One region of the Microbacterium rhizophilum genome, then DNA from elsewhere that is predicted to be linked to it. Evidence: predicted binding sites of a transcription regulator. Region 1 holds the regulator's gene; the other holds the start of a gene.

What was found. The regulator HrcA, encoded in region 1, represses chaperone genes, less so after heat shock. The targets are predictions, from matches to a motif close to TTNGCACTCGNNNNNNNCGAGTGCNAA.
Region 2: groL (chaperonin GroEL) is a predicted target of HrcA. The motif match lies at 1,802-1,828, and genes of this name have one in related genera.

Annotation. Positions count from the first base shown of each region.
Region 1 is NZ_JBCNUN010000001.1:336,039-343,617, forward strand. Features, by position in the region: gene dnaJ (molecular chaperone DnaJ) at 1-921, opposite strand, end outside; gene hrcA (heat-inducible transcriptional repressor HrcA) at 1,009-2,049, opposite strand; gene hemW (radical SAM family heme chaperone HemW) at 2,221-3,438, opposite strand; gene AAD528_RS01760 (DUF1990 domain-containing protein) at 3,438-4,091, opposite strand; gene lepA (translation elongation factor 4) at 4,123-5,970, opposite strand; gene AAD528_RS01770 (ABC transporter permease) at 6,222-7,205, shown strand; gene AAD528_RS01775 (ABC transporter permease) at 7,207-7,579, shown strand, end outside.
Region 2 is NZ_JBCNUN010000005.1:43,598-51,176, forward strand. Features, by position in the region: gene groL (chaperonin GroEL) at 145-1,764, opposite strand; gene AAD528_RS10090 (cold-shock protein) at 1,941-2,144, opposite strand; gene AAD528_RS10095 (LytR C-terminal domain-containing protein) at 2,266-2,805, opposite strand; gene AAD528_RS10100 (DUF3263 domain-containing protein) at 2,855-3,094, opposite strand; gene AAD528_RS10105 (DUF2332 family protein) at 3,149-4,147, opposite strand; gene msrB (peptide-methionine (R)-S-oxide reductase MsrB) at 4,270-4,701, shown strand; gene AAD528_RS10115 (nitroreductase family protein) at 4,716-5,240, shown strand; gene AAD528_RS10120 (DMT family transporter) at 5,256-6,215, opposite strand; gene AAD528_RS10125 (nucleotidyltransferase family protein) at 6,225-6,824, opposite strand; gene AAD528_RS10130 (XdhC family protein) at 6,910-7,579, shown strand, end outside.

The DNA of each region.
Region 1 (7,579 bases):
GCCGCGGTCCTTGATCGTCAGGACGTCGCCGCCCTGCACGCCCGCGCGCAGCTCGAGGTCAACCGTGCCGTCGAGCGCGTCGATCGTGGTCGTCGTGCCCAGGATGGCGTCGGTCATCGACACCTCCAGCGTCGCGAGCAGGTCGTCGCCGTCGCGGCTGAACACGGCGTGCGGCGTGACCTGCACCTCGATGTAGAGGTCGCCGTTCGGGCCGCCCGCGGGGCCGACCTCGCCCGATCCGGGCAGCTGCAGGCGCAGACCCGACTCGACACCCGCCGGGATGTCGACCGACACCGTGCGGCGCGAGCGGACGCGGCCCTGGCCGCCGCATGTCGGGCACGGGTGCGGGATCGTGGTGCCGTACCCCTGGCACGCGCCGCAGGGCTGCGAGGTCACGACGTTGCCGAGGAGGCTGCGCACCTGGCGCTGCACGTGGCCCGAGCCGCCGCAGATCTCGCAGCGTTCGGGACTGGTGCCGGGCTGGCAGCACGAGCCCTGGCAGGTCTCGCACAGGACGGCCGTGTCGACCTCGAGGTCGCGGTGCGCCCCGAAGACCACGTCGCCGAGCTCGAGCGTGACGCGCACGAGCGCGTCCTGACCGCGCTCCCGGCGCGACCGCGGGCGTCCGCCCCGGCCGCCGCCTCCCGCACCGAAGAACGTCTCGAAGATGTCGCTGAACCCGCCGAAGCCGCCCCCGGCGCCGCCGAACATGCCGTCGTCGCCGCCCATGTCGTAGCGGCGGCGCTTCTCGTCGTCGCTCAGCACCTCGTAGGCGTGCGTGACGGCCTTGAACTTCTCCGACGCGTCCTCGCTGGGGTTCACGTCGGGATGAAGCTGGCGCGCGAGCCTGCGGTACGCCTTCTTGATCTCGTCGGACGTCGCCTCGCGCGACACCCCGAGCACCTCGTAGTGATCAGCCACACTCGCCTCTCGATGGATCGCGCGCCGCGCGATCCGCATCTCGTCGAGGATCGCGCCCAGCGCGATCCGGGTACACCTTCGGTCCGCCTACCGGCGGTTGTCGTCCTCGTCCAGCAGCCGGGTCAGGTACCGCGCCACCGCGCGTGCCGCCGCCAGGTTGCTGGGGTAGTCCATGCGCACGGGTCCCATGAGTCCCACGCGCGCGCGGCCGATCGTCGCGTCGTAGTCGCTCGCGATGATCGAGGCCTCACCCAGACCGAACGCGGCGTTCTCGCGGCCGATGCTGGCGGACAGGCCCTTGTCGTCCGCGGCCATCTCCGACATCAGCCGCAGCAGCGTCACCTGCTCCTCGATCGCCTCGAGCAGCGGATGGATGCTGCCGCGGAAGTCCTGCTCCCGCCTGGCGAGCGTCGCGGCCCCGGCCATCACCAGCCGGTCCTGCCGGAACTCGTCGAGCTCCTCGCCCACCACCGCCGCGATCGTGATGAGCGCCTCGTCGAGCCGCGACCGCTCGCCGGGGGCGGATGCGCGCAGCGCGTCGATCCGCTCGGATCCGGATCGCACGGAGCGCCCCGCGATGAGCGCCGCGAGCTGCGCGCGCAGCACCGCGACGTCCTCCTCGTCCACGCCCCGCGGCGTGGCCGTGAGTCGCTGCGAGACGCGTCCGGTGTCGGTGACGATGATCACGAGCATCCGGAACTCGTCGAGCCGCACGAGCTCGACGTGCGTGACGTTCGCGGAGGCGAATGACGGGTACTGGACCAGCGCGACCTGGCCCGTGAGCTGCGTGAGCAGCCGCACGGTGCGGGCGAGCAGGTCGTCGAGGTCGGCGGGATCCGCGAGGAACGTCGAGATCGCCGCGCGCTGCGCCGCGGACAGCGGGCGCAGCTCGGCGAGGTGGTCGACGAAGACCCGATACCCCTTGTCGGTCGGCACCCGCCCCGAGGACGTGTGCGGAGCGGCGATCAGCTCCTCGTCCTCGAGCAGCGCCATGTCGTTGCGGATCGTCGCGGCCGACACCCCGAAGGCATGCCGCTCGACGATCGACTTGCTGCCGACCGGCTCGTGCGTGTCGACGTAGTCCTGCACGATCGCACGGAGGACCTGCAGTCCGCGTTCCGTGACCATGGGCACCTCCCCGTCGCGCTTGGCACTCGATCCTTCTGAGTGCCAATTCTAGCGAGAATCCCTCGCGCAGGTTGTAAGCCCGCACCGCAGGTCGCTTCTCAGGGGATCCCGCGTTCTCAGGATCGATTGCGCTCGCGAAGTCCTGAGAAGCCGGCATCTCCGGAGAACGTGTCACTCCGTGAGCGCGCGCACCACGGCGTCGGCGAGCAGCCGCCCGCGCAACGTCAGGACCACGCGGCCGCGCACCGCCGCGGCGCCGTCGACCAGGCCGTCGGCGACGAGGCCCGCGACCGCGCGGCGCGCGTCCGGCGCGAGGGCATCGACGGCCAGACCCTCGCGGATCCGGCTCTCCAGCAGCACGCGCTCCAGGGCCCGGGCCTCCGCATCCGGGATCTCGCGTCCCGCCGCCGGCGACTCGCCGAGCGAGAGGCGCTGCGCATAGGCGGCCGGATGCTTGACGTTCCACCAGCGCAGACCGCCGACGTGGCTGTGGGCGCCCGGACCGAAGCCCCACCAGTCGAGGCCGCGCCAGTAGGCCAGGTTGTGGCGCGAGCGGTGCTCCACGCCGCGCGACCAGTTGCTGACCTCGTACCAGTCGAAGCCCGCCGTCCCGAGCTTCGCGTCCGCCAGCTCGTACATGTCGGCCTGCAGGTCGTCATCCGGGGCGGGCACCTCGCCGCGGCGGATCTGCCGCGCGAGCTTGGTGCCGTCCTCGATGATGAGCGCGTAGGCCGAGATGTGATCCGACTCGAGCGCGAGGGCGGCGTCCAGCGACGCCTCCCAGTCGGCGAGGGTCTCCCCCGGCGCGCCGTAGATCAGGTCGACGCTCACGTCGAGCCCGGCCCCGCGCGCGGCGTCCACGGCAGTGCGGACGTTGCCGGGCGTGTGGGTGCGGTCGAGCGCGGCGAGCACGTGCGGCACGGACGACTGCATGCCGACCGAGATCCGCGTGACGCCGGATGCCGCGAGCTCGCGCGCGACGGCGGGCGTCACCGTGTCGGGGTTCGCCTCGATCGTGATCTCGGCGCCGTCGGCGAGCCCGAACGCGGAGATCACGCCGTCGAGCATCCGGCCCAGGTCGCCCGCCGGCAGCAGCGTGGGCGTGCCGCCGCCGAAGAACACCGTGCTCGCGGCGCGCAGCGCGCCCGCCTCGGCGAGCACCTCCCGCCCCAGCGCGACCTCGCGCAGCAGGGTGTCGGCGTACTCGTCCTGGCGCGCGCCGCGCAGCTCACCCGACGTGTAGGTGTTGAAGTCGCAGTAACCGCATCGCACACGGCAGAACGGCACGTGCAGGTAGACGCCGAAGTCGACATCCGGATCGATCCGCACCTGCGCGGGCAGGCGTCCGTCCGCCGGAGCGGGATCGCCCAGCGGAAGCGCACCGGCCATCAGGACCCCGGCGTGGCGAACAGCGGGGAGATCGCGCGCAGGTAGCCGGCGGACAGGGCCCGGCGCCGACGGCGCACGAAGCCGCGGAACATCCGGTACAGCAGGCCCACGGGCCGGTCGAAGGCCTTCACGGTGAACCAGACCTCGTCGTTGTCGCGCCACTCGATCGTGAACGACTCCTCGCCGCTCACCATGGAGCCGCCGACGGTGCCGAGCGCGAAGCCGACGCGACGGGCCTCCTCGATCACGAAGATGACGCGCAGCTCGGCATCGGCGCGCATGCCGTTCACGCGACCGTGCACGCGCAGCGTGGTGCCCGGGCCCGCGTACGGCGTGCCCTCGGCGTCGTAGCGCTGGTCGGTCTCGAGCTTGGAGGGGGCGATCGCGTTGCCCTCGCCGTCGAAGCTGACGCCGGAGTACGCCGGGCCCGGAGCGGGCCGCACGTCGGTCACCTTCAGGCCCGCGCCCTTCAGCGCTCCCCAGGACAGCAGCGCGTCGCCCGCCGAGCGGAAGCGGTCCTCGCCGCTGCCGATGCGCCACGAATCGGCCGCCGGGAGGCTGTGCTCCGGCGGGTACTGCAGCAGGTCGTGCGCCTGCGTGGCGCCGACCGCCGCATAGTCGACCGTCTCGTCCTGGAAGGTCCCGCGACGCATGTCATCCACCCTACGTGCCGAGCCTGAGCGCCTACTTGGCCTTGGTCTCGACGTCGCCGGACAGGGCCGCGATGAACGCGTTCTGCGGCACCTCGACCCGGCCGATGGTCTTCATCCGCTTCTTGCCTTCCTTCTGCTTCTCGAGCAGCTTGCGCTTGCGGGTGATGTCACCGCCGTAGCACTTGGCCAGCACGTCCTTGCGGATCGCGCGGATGTTCTCGCGCGCGATGATGCGCGCGCCGATCGCGGCCTGGATCGGCACCTCGAAGTGCTGACGCGGGATCAGCTTGCGCAGCCGCTCGGTCATCGTGGTGCCGTACGCGTAGGCCTTGTCGCGGTGCACGATCGCGCTGAACGCGTCGACGCGGTCGCCCTGCAGCAGGATGTCGACCTTCACGAGGTCGGCCTCCTGGCGCCCGGCGGGCTCGTAGTCGAGGCTCGCGTAGCCCTGCGTGCGGCTCTTGAGCTGGTCGAAGAAGTCGAACACGATCTCGCCGAGCGGCATCGTGTACTTCAACTCGACGCGCTCCTCCGACAGGTAGTCCATGCCGAGCAGCGTGCCGCGCCGGCTCTGGCACAGGTCCATGATCGTGCCGACGTAGTCCTTGGGTGCGAGGACCGACGCCTTCACGATCGGCTCGGTCACGGCATTGATCTTGCCGTCCGGATACTCGCTCGGGTTGGTCACGACGATGTTCTCGCCCGTCTCGGACGTCACCTCGTAGATCACGCTCGGCGCCGTCGTGATCAGGTCGAGCCCGAACTCGCGCTCGAGGCGCTCGGTGATGATCTCCAGGTGCAGCAGGCCGAGGAAGCCGCAGCGGAACCCGAAGCCCAGCGCGACGGAGGTCTCCGGCTCGTAGGCCAGCGAGGCATCCGACAGCTTCAGCTTGTCGAGCGCCTCGCGCAGGTCGGGATAGTCACTGGCGTCGATCGGATACAGACCCGAGTAGACCATCGGCTTCGGGTCGACGTACCCCGCCAGCGCCTCGGTCGCGGGCGTGCGCGCGTTGGTGATCGTGTCGCCGACCTTCGACTGCCGCACGTCCTTCACACCGGTGATGAGGTAGCCCACCTCGCCGACGCCGAGGCCCTTCGAAGGCACGGGCTCCGGCGCGGAGACGCCGATCTCGAGCAGCTCGTGCGTGGCGCGCGTCGACATCATCTGGATCCGCTCGCGCGGCGTGAGGGTGCCGTCGATCATGCGGACGTACGTCACCACGCCGCGGTAGGCGTCGTAGACCGAGTCGAAGATCATCGCGCGGGCCGGCGCCTCGGCGTCGCCCTTCGGCGCGGGGATCTCCCTGACGAGGCGGTCCAGCAGCTCCTCGACGCCCTGCCCCGTCTTGCCCGACACCCGCAGCACGTCGTCGGGGTCGCCGCCGATGAGGTCGGCGAGCTCTTTCGCGAAGCGATCCGGATCGGCCGCCGGCAGGTCGATCTTGTTCAGCACCGGGACGATCGTCAGGTCGTTCTCGAGCGCGAGGTAGAGGTTCGCCAGCGTCTGGGCCTCGATGCCCTGTGCCGCGTCGACGAGCAGGATCGCGCCCTCGCACGCGGCGAGCGAGCGGGACACCTCGTAGGTGAAGTCGACGTGACCCGGCGTGTCGATCATGTTCAGCGCGAACGTCTCGCCGTCCTGCTCCCACGGCATGCGCACGGCCTGCGACTTGATCGTGATGCCGCGCTCGCGCTCGATGTCCATCCGGTCGAGGTACTGCGCACGCATGTCGCGGTCCGAGACCACGCCGGTGATCTGCAGCATGCGATCGGCCAGCGTGGACTTGCCGTGGTCGATGTGGGCGATGATGCAGAAGTTGCGGATGCGCTCGGGGGGCGTCGCGGCGGGCTCGAGCGGTGTAGAGGCGCGGGGTGACATGTCCCCTCGATTCTACGGTGCGCCAGGTCCGTCACCCCGCCCGGACGCCCGACGCGCAGAACGCCCGGTCTTCGATCCCCGCGCCCGCGTGCACCATGCAGGTTGCGTTGTCATTCCCACCATGTTGCGTGCTTTTCACAGGGAGAACACAGAACGGTAACGCTTTTCGCACGGCTGCCCGCTCGTGCTGGTGGAGCACGCGCCCGAGCGTAGAGTCGCCGAAACGTCTGTCACGAAAGAAGCTCCACGCCTTGATCCGTTTCCTGCTGCGCCGCACTGCGGGCTGGCTGCTGATGATCCTGGCGGTGACCAATCTGACGTACTTCCTCGCCTGGGGCTATCTGGACCCGCGCGCGAACTACGTCGGACGCCGCCCTCCCCTGTCCGAAGAGCAGATCGTCGGTCTGCTGCGCCCGCGCAACCTCGACGACAAGGTGCCGCTCATCGAGCGCTGGTGGGGCTGGATCAGCGGCATCCTGCTCCGCTGGGACTGGGGCGTGAGCCCCGTCGGGCAGTCCGTCAACGAGCAGGTCGCCTACCGCATGTGGATCTCCGCCGAGCTGATGCTGGGCGCGACGATCCTGCTGACCCTCGTCGGCGTCGGCCTCGGCGTCTACACCGCGGCCCGCCAGTACAAGACCGCCGACCGCGTGTGGCAGGGCATCTCGATCGTGACGATGAACATCCCGATCGTGGTCGGCGCGCTGGGCATCGTGCTCCTCGCGATCGCGCTCAACAACGCCGTCGGCACGCGCATCTTCTACGTGACCGGCGCCGCGTCTCGAGGAGTCGACGGCTTCTTCCCCGCCGTCCTCGACACCCTGCAGCATCTCGTGCTCCCCACGCTCGCGCTGGTGATCACCGGCTACGCGCAGTACCACTTCCTGCAGCGCTCGCTGCTGCTCGACAACATCAAGACGGACTACGTGCGCATGGCCCGGGCCAAGGGCCTGACCAAGGCGCAGGCCGTGCGCCGCCACGCGCTGCGCACGTCGCTGATCCCCGTCGCGACGCAGGTCGCGTTCTCCATCCCCGCGATCTTCACCGGCGCGATCCTCACCGAGGGGATCTTCGCCTGGCAGGGCATGGGCAAGTACTTCCTCGACACGATCACGAACAACGACATCCACGGCGTCGTCGCCGTCGCGGCCTTCGGCGCGGTCTTCACGGCCGTCGGCGCCGTGCTGTCGGATATCGCCGTCGTGGTCCTCGACCCCCGAGTGCGGGTGAGCTGACATGAGCGTGACCACCGACCTGATCGATCCGCTGGAGCACGGCGACAACCCGCCGCCCAGCGAGCGCGAGCTGCGCGCCCCCGGCCGCAAGCGCATGTCGAAGTGGGAGCTGTACAGCCGCCGCTTCGCCCGCAACCGCGGCGCCCTCGCGGGCCTCGGCATCTTCCTCCTGCTCGCGCTGTTCGCGGTCTTCGGGCCGTTCCTGCAGCAGTTCGACCACATCGAGCTCGACTTCCTCTCACTGAGCGACCCGCCGAGCGCCGAGCACTGGTTCGGCACGAGCGGCGCGGGCAACGACCTGTTCGCCATGGTCGTCGTGGGGCTGCAGCGCTCCCTCCTGATCGCGCTGGTGGTGTCCATCGGAACGACGATCC
Region 2 (7,579 bases), on a different contig from region 1:
TCGCGCCAGTCTCACCCGCATCCGGGCGAGGCCGCATCCCGCGCCGTCACATCCCGTCACAGTGCACGCGGCCGGATCCGGGGACGGTAGACGGCGAAGCGCCCCTCCCGAAGGAGGAGCGCTTCGCTCGTGCGAGGTCCGGACTCAGAAGTCCATGCCACCCGTCGGGTCGCCCGCCGGAGCGGCGGCCTTCTCGGGCTTGTCGGCGACGACGACCTCGGTCGTGAGGAACAGGCCGGCGATCGACGCCGCGTTCTGCAGCGCGGAGCGCGTCACCTTGGCCGGGTCGATGATGCCCTGTGCGAACAGGTCGCCGTACTCGCCCGTGGCGGCGTTCAGGCCGTGGCCGACCGGCAGGTCGGCGACCTTGTTGGCCACGACGCCGGGCTCGAGACCGGCGTTGAGCGCGATCTGCTTGAGCGGGGCCTCGATGGCGACCTTCACGATGTTCGCACCGGTCTGCTCGTCGCCCTCGAGCTCGAGCGAGCCGAAGACGATCTTGCCGGCCTGGATGAGCGCGACGCCACCACCGGCGACGATGCCCTCCTCGACGGCGGCCTTCGCGTTGCGGACGGCGTCCTCGATGCGGTGCTTGCGCTCCTTGAGCTCGACCTCGGTGGCCGCGCCCGCCTTGATGACGGCGACGCCGCCGGCGAGCTTGGCGAGGCGCTCCTGCAGCTTCTCGCGGTCGTAGTCGCTGTCGGTGTTCTCGATCTCGCGACGGATCTGGGTCACGCGACCCTCGATCTGGTCCGCCTCGCCGGCGCCCTCGATGATCGTGGTCTCGTCCTTGGTGACGATGACCTTGCGCGCGCGGCCGAGCAGGTCGAGCTCGGTGTTCTCGAGCTTGAGACCGACCTCCTCGGTGATGACCTGGCCACCGGTCAGGATCGCGATGTCCTGCAGCTGGGCCTTGCGGCGGTCGCCGAAGCCGGGGGCCTTGACGGCGACCGACTTGAAGATGCCGCGGATCTTGTTCAGCACGAGCGTCGCGAGCGCCTCGCCCTCGACGTCCTCGGCGATGATGACGAGCTCCTTGCCCGACTGGATCACCTTGTCGACGACGGGCAGAAGGTCCTTGATGTTCGAGATCTTCTGGTTCGCGATGAGGATGTACGGGTCCTCGAAGACGGCCTCCTGGCGCTCCGGGTCCGTGACGAAGTAGGGGTTCAGGTAGCCCTTGTCGAAGCGCATGCCCTCGGTGAGCTCGAGCTCGGTGCCGAAGGTGTTCGACTCCTCGACGGTGACGACGCCCTCCTTGCCCACCTTGTCGATGGCCTCGGCGATGAGCTCGCCGATCGCGGGGTCGGCGGCCGAGATCGACGCGGTCGCGGCGATCTGCTCCTTCGACTCGACCTCCTTGGCCTGCGCGAGCAGCTCGTCCGAGAGCGCCTTGACGGCCTTCTCGATGCCGCGCTTCAGGCTGATGGGGTCGGCGCCGGCCGCGACGTTGCGGAGACCCTCGCGGACGAGAGCCTGGGCAAGCACGGTCGCGGTCGTGGTGCCGTCGCCGGCGACGTCGTCGGTCTTCTTGGCGACCTCCTTGACGAGCTCCGCGCCGATCTTCTCGTACGGGTCGTCGAGCTCGATCTCCTTGGCGATCGAGACGCCGTCGTTCGTGATCGTGGGGGCGCCCCACTTCTTCTCGAGCACGACGTTGCGACCGCGCGGGCCGAGCGTCACCTTGACGGCGTCGGCCAGGATGTTGAGGCCGCGCTCGAGGCCGCGGCGGGCCTCCTCGTCGAAAGCGATCATCTTTGCCATGTTGGTGTCGTCCCTCCCGGACGTAGGCGTGTGGTCTTTAGCACTCGCCTGAGGTGAGTGCCAGGATGATTCTGGCACTCACCCCCATCGAGTGCAAGCCGCGCGAGACGCGCCGTCGCACATGCGAAGAGGCGCCCCGCGGACGATGTCGCGGGGCGCCTCTTCGCATGCGGGCGTCAGACCGGGCGGACCGCCTCGGCCTGGGGGCCCTTCTGGCCGGTGCCGACGTTGAACTCGACGGACTGCCCCTCCTCGAGCACGCGGAATCCGCTCATCTCGATGTTCGAGTAATGGACGAAGACGTCCTGGCTGCCGTCCGCCACGGTGATGAACCCGTAGCCCTTCTCGGCGTTGAACCACTTGACGGTGCCCTGGGTCATGCGAACTCTCCTGGTACTGGGCCCTCCGGGGTGCGGGAGGGGATTACCGGGGAATCGTATCCGCGTGATTCCGGGCCTCAGCGCGGTTCAGGGCAGTGTTGACACACCTGCATCGAACTGTTTACCCGGCCGAAACACGGTCCAGCCCGACGACCACGGCGAGCTCCTGCTCCTCGTCGCCGGGCGTCGAGTACTGGTCGCTCTGCTCGGTCCGCGCGCCGCCGATGGCCTGCGCGACGCCGAGCGCGGCGGCCTCCTCCTCGGGGGCCGCGTAGTACACGGTCGTCTGCGGGAAGTCGGTCGCGGAGGAGTCGCTGGGCACCACCTTGTCCTCGGCCCAGCCGGCGGCGACGAGCCGGCCGGCGACCTCCTCGGCCACGCCCGCGGTGCCCGTGCCGTTCAGGACGAGCACGGTGTACGTGGTGTCCACGACCGGCGTCACGGTGGGCTGGCTCTGCGGCTGCGACGGCAGCTCATCGGCGCGCTGCGACAGCACGAGGAACCCGATGATGCCCGCGATCGTCAGCACGACCGTGGCGAGCGCCGCCCACAGCAGGACCACGCCGCGGGGCGTGCGGGGCTGCTCGGCGCGGTGCGCGCCGACGCGCGCGGCCTGGCGGGGGACGTCATCGAAGCGGTCCCGGGGGTAGCTGGTCGGCACGCGTCGATCGTACCCGGGGCGCCTGTCCATCCCGTGGACGGCGGCCCGGTCAGCCGGCGATGCGCGAGCGCGACGCGTCCCGGGCGTCGCGCAGCCGGCGCAGGCGCCCGACGAGCAGCGGATCCGCGGCGAGCGCGTCGGCCGAGTCGATCAGCCGGCCGAGCAGCTGGTAGTACCGCGCGGGCGCCATCTCGAGCTCGGAGCGGATCGCCTCCTCCTTCGCGCCGCCGTGCACGCGCCACCGGGCCTCGAAGTCGAGGAGGGCGCGGTCGCGGTCGGAGAGGGGCACGATCTCGAGGCTATCCGCGGTGCCTCGACGCCCTCGGAGGCGCACCGCGGCGGCTCAGGCCCGCCAGTCGATCCAGGATCCCAGCGGGTCGGCCGCCGCGAGCACGCGGCCGTCCAGCGCGAGCGCGAAGCCGGGCCATCCGGCGGGGTCGATCGGGGGGATCCACGCGTCGTGCAGCGCGGGATGATCGAGCGTGATCCAGCGGATGCCGCCGGGGCGGATGCCCGTCGCGTCATCCGGATCGGCGGTGAGCGCCGTGATCAGCGCCGCGCGCCGGGCGCGCGGCACGTAGGGCAGGACGCCCGGGGTCGTGACGACGAGCGTCGCGTCGGTCGGCGCCTGGGCCGCGACGCGGCGGACCAGGTCGGCATCCGCCGCGTCCCCCGCCACGAGCAGCGGCGAGTCGGCCGCGACGATGTCGAGAGCCGCCGAGATGCGCGCCGCGCGCTCGCGCTCCTCGGGCCACACCAGGCCCTCGAGCCACGCGCGATCGGACGCGTCCCGCGCGTCGAGGGGCTGCAGGTCGATGCCCGCGCGCCACACGACGTCCGGCAGAGCGATGGGCGGCAGCGGGCGCCCCCGGACCTCTGCCTCCATCACCACGTCCGACTCCCCGAGCGCGGCGTCGCCGAACCGGTAGGCATAGCGATCCGGGTACAGGCACAGCCCCCCGGAGGCGCCGAGCTCGAGCAGCGCGATCGGGCCCTCGATCAGGCTCAGGGCCGGCAGCAGCGCGGCGCAGCGCAGCGGCTCGTTGGTCTGCAGGCTGCGCGCGGCGCACTCCGCCACGACCTCGTCGGCGCGGGCCCGCACGAACGCCGCCCAGTCGTCCGCACCGCCCACCGGCGCACCCAGCATCCGGGTCACGGCGAACACGAGCGGCGGCTGCCGATGCGTGGCCGGGATGCGGGCCAGGATCGCACACAGCTCGGGGCTGTCCGCCACCGCCGTCGCCCACGCGAGGTAGACGGCGGATCGGCCGGGAGCCTCGTCGCGCGCGAAGCGGGCGAAGCGGGCGGCCACGGCCGCGGGCGCGTTCTCATCCGGATCCACCGCTCCATTCTCTCCTCGGGCGCGCGGAGGATCCCGATCCGAGGGCGCCGCGGGCGCGCGTCACACACGATCCCGGCGCCTCCGCGCGGCCGTAATCTGGTAGCGACCCCCGGGAGGAATCCATGTCGTACAACGTGAGCAAGTCCGACGACGAGTGGCGCACCGAGCTGTCGCCCGAGCAGTACGCCGTGCTGCGCGAGGCCGGCACCGAGCGCCCCTGGACGGGCGAGCTGCTGGACGAGGAGCGCGCGGGCCTCTACACGTGCGCCGCGTGCGGCAGCGAGCTGTTCAAGAGCGGCACCAAGTTCGACTCGCACTGCGGCTGGCCGAGCTTCTACGAGTCCATCCGCCCCGACGCGGTGCAGCTGCTCGACGACAGCAGCCACGGCATGGAGCGCACCGAGGTGCGCTGCGCGAACTGCGGATCGCACCTGGGCCACGTGTTCCCCGACGGCTTCGGCACGCCGACCGGCGACCGCTACTGCATGAACTCGCTGTCGCTGAACTTCACTCCGGAGGACGACCAGCACGGCGCCTCGGACGAGGTGGCGTGACCGCGCTCGACGCGATGCGGGCGCGACGCTCGCTGTCGAAGGTCAACGACGAGGCGCCCACGCACGAGCAGCTCGTCGAGCTGGTCTCGGCCGCGGGGCGCGTGGCCGACCACAAGGAGCTGAAGCCGTGGCGCCTGATCGAGCTGCGCGGCGACGACCGGCTGGTCCTCGGCCGCGCGATCGCGAAGGCCGAGGGGAGGAAGGGCGTCAACACCAAGCCGCTGCGCGCTCCCCTGCTGATCGCGGTGGTGGCCGCGGTGCGCTCGACGAAGATCGACGCGTGGGAGCAGGAGGCGACGGCCGCGGGCGTCGCCCACGCGCTCAGCCTGCTGCTCGACGAGGCCGGCTGGGGCGTGTTCTGGCGCACGGGCGACTACACGCGCGCCAAGGCGGTGGCGAAGGCCCACGGCCTCGCGAAGGGCGAGCGCCTGCTCGGATGGCTCTACGTCGGAGGCCGCCCCGAGCGCTCGCGTCCCGTGCGCGGCAAGGTGGTCGACGGCGAGCGCTTCGTCTCGCGCATGCCCCAGCGCAGGCGCTGACCCGGGCCGGTCGCGTCAGCGACGCCGCGCGCCCGGAAGCGCCGCGATGGCCACGCCCGCACACGCCACGAGCACGGTGACCGCCGAGCGCCACGGCGACGGCGGCACCGCGGGCGGCCACACCAGGTCGAGCACGAAGGATCCGATCAGCATGCCGAGCACGGATCCGAGCGTCAGCAGCAGCACGCCGATCCGCGGCGCGAGCGCGGCCGACAGCGCGATGTAGACCACGCCGGTCGCGCCGCCCAGGTAGAGCCACGGCTCCGGCGGGAACGCGCGAAGGTGCGTCACCTGGATCCGCGCGAGGGCGATGACCCCGAGCACGACGGTCCCGCCGACGAAGTTCACGAACGTCGCGGCCATGGCCGATCCGACCTTTCGCTGCAGACGCCCGTTCGTGGCCTGCTGCCACGCGAGGCCCGCGCCCACGAGGACCGGAAGGAGGAGCATCCACAACGGCACCCGTCCCACCGTGCCGCCCGTGAGCGAGAACGCCACCGCGGCGAGCGCGAACGCGACGCCGACCAGGCGCGGGAGCGTCACGGCCGTCACGCCCGCGGGGCTGTAGCCCGCGCGGTCGAGCGCGAGCCCGCTGAGGGTCTGACCCGCCACGACGCCGACCGTGAACATCGCGGTGCCGATCACGCCGACCACGAGTCCCTGCGAGCCGACCGTGAGGGCGCCCGCGGCGCCGCCGATCATGATCCACCACGGGATGTCACCGCCGCGCAGGCCGCGCCGCAGTCGTGCGGCGGCGGCCCGGCCGGACGGCAGCGCGCTGATGGCGACCGCCATGATCAGGAATCCGGAGCCGAACGAGATGACCGCGGCCACGATCGCGTCGTCGATCGCGGCGCCCAGCCCACCGTTCAGGCGGGACTGGATCGCGGTGAGCACGCCGACCGCGATCGCACCCGCGACGGGCAGCAGGCCCCGTGGCGCCCGTCCGCGACGGCGATCGGACGCGCGGCTCATCGGTCCAGCCTAGGCGGGGCCCGCGGCGGCTCGATCCGGCTGCTCGTCGACGTCCTCGCCCGACCACAGGTCGGCGCAGTCGACCTCGCGCACGCCGTGGGAGACGAGGTACCCGCGCGCTCCCGCGTCTCCGGACAGCGCCACCCGCAGCGACTCGACGTGGTCGCGGCCGATGAGCACCGGATGCCCCGGCCGCCCGCGATAGGTCGCCTGCACGAGCGCGTCGGACGATCCGCGTCCTTCCGCGATCACGCGACGGATCGCGGAGGGAGCGACCCCGGGGGTGTCGACGGGCAGGATCACGACCGCATCGACGTCGGCCCCGAGCGCCTGCGCGAGCGCGCCGCGGAGCGTGGCTCCGAGCCCGTCCGCGGCGTCGGGAATGACGACGACGGTCACGTCGGCGGGCGCGAGCGCGGCCGCCGCGGACGACGTCGCGGACAGGGCGACGAGCACGCGCCCGCAGCCGCCCGCCCGCAGGGCGTCCACGGCGAGCCCGAGCCAGGGCACGCCGTCGTCGCGTCGAGCGAACGCCTTGGGGCCGCCGAACCGCGTGCCGGAGCCCGCGGCGAGGACGATGCCGCACAGTCGCTCGGGGCCGGGGTGCATCGCGGCAGTCTAGGCCGGGCGCGACACGACGCGACACGACACCGGATGTCGCACGCCCGAAACACGGGGTGATTAGCGTGGCGCCATGCTCGAACTCGCCCCCGCCCTGCTCGATCGGCTGCGCGCCGGGCGACGGGTGGCGGTCGTGACCGTGACGGCCGTCGCGCGCAGCGCGCCGCGCGGCGTCGGATCGTCCATGGCCGTGACCGACGCCGGCGAGGTGATCGGATCCATCTCCGGCGGCTGCGTCGAGGGCGACGCGATCGCCCTCGCATACGCCGTCCTCGCCGACCGCGTCGCGCACCGCGCCGGGTTCGGCTTCACGGACGAGGTCGCCCACGCGGCGGGCCTCGCATGCGGCGGGCGCATCGAGGTGCTCGCCTACGAGGTCCGCCCGGGCGACGACCAGGCGACGGACGCGCTCGCGGACGCGGCGGCCGACCGCGCCGTGACCGTGGGGCTGCGGCTCGACGGCGCCGACGCGGGGCGGATCGTGAGGGCGGGCGATCCCGCGCTTCCTCCCGCCCTCGACGCGGAGCTCGACGCCGCGGCGATCCTCGCCGAGACGAGGGTGCTCGACGGGAGCGTCCTGGCCCTCTCTCACGCGCCACGCCCGCGACTGATCGTGCTCGGCGCGGGTGACCACGCGGCGGCGCTGTGCCGCGTCGGCGCCGCGGCCGGATTCGCGGTCACGGTGTGCGATCCGTGGGAGACGCTCGTGACTCGCGAGCGGTTCCCGGATGCGGCCGAACTCG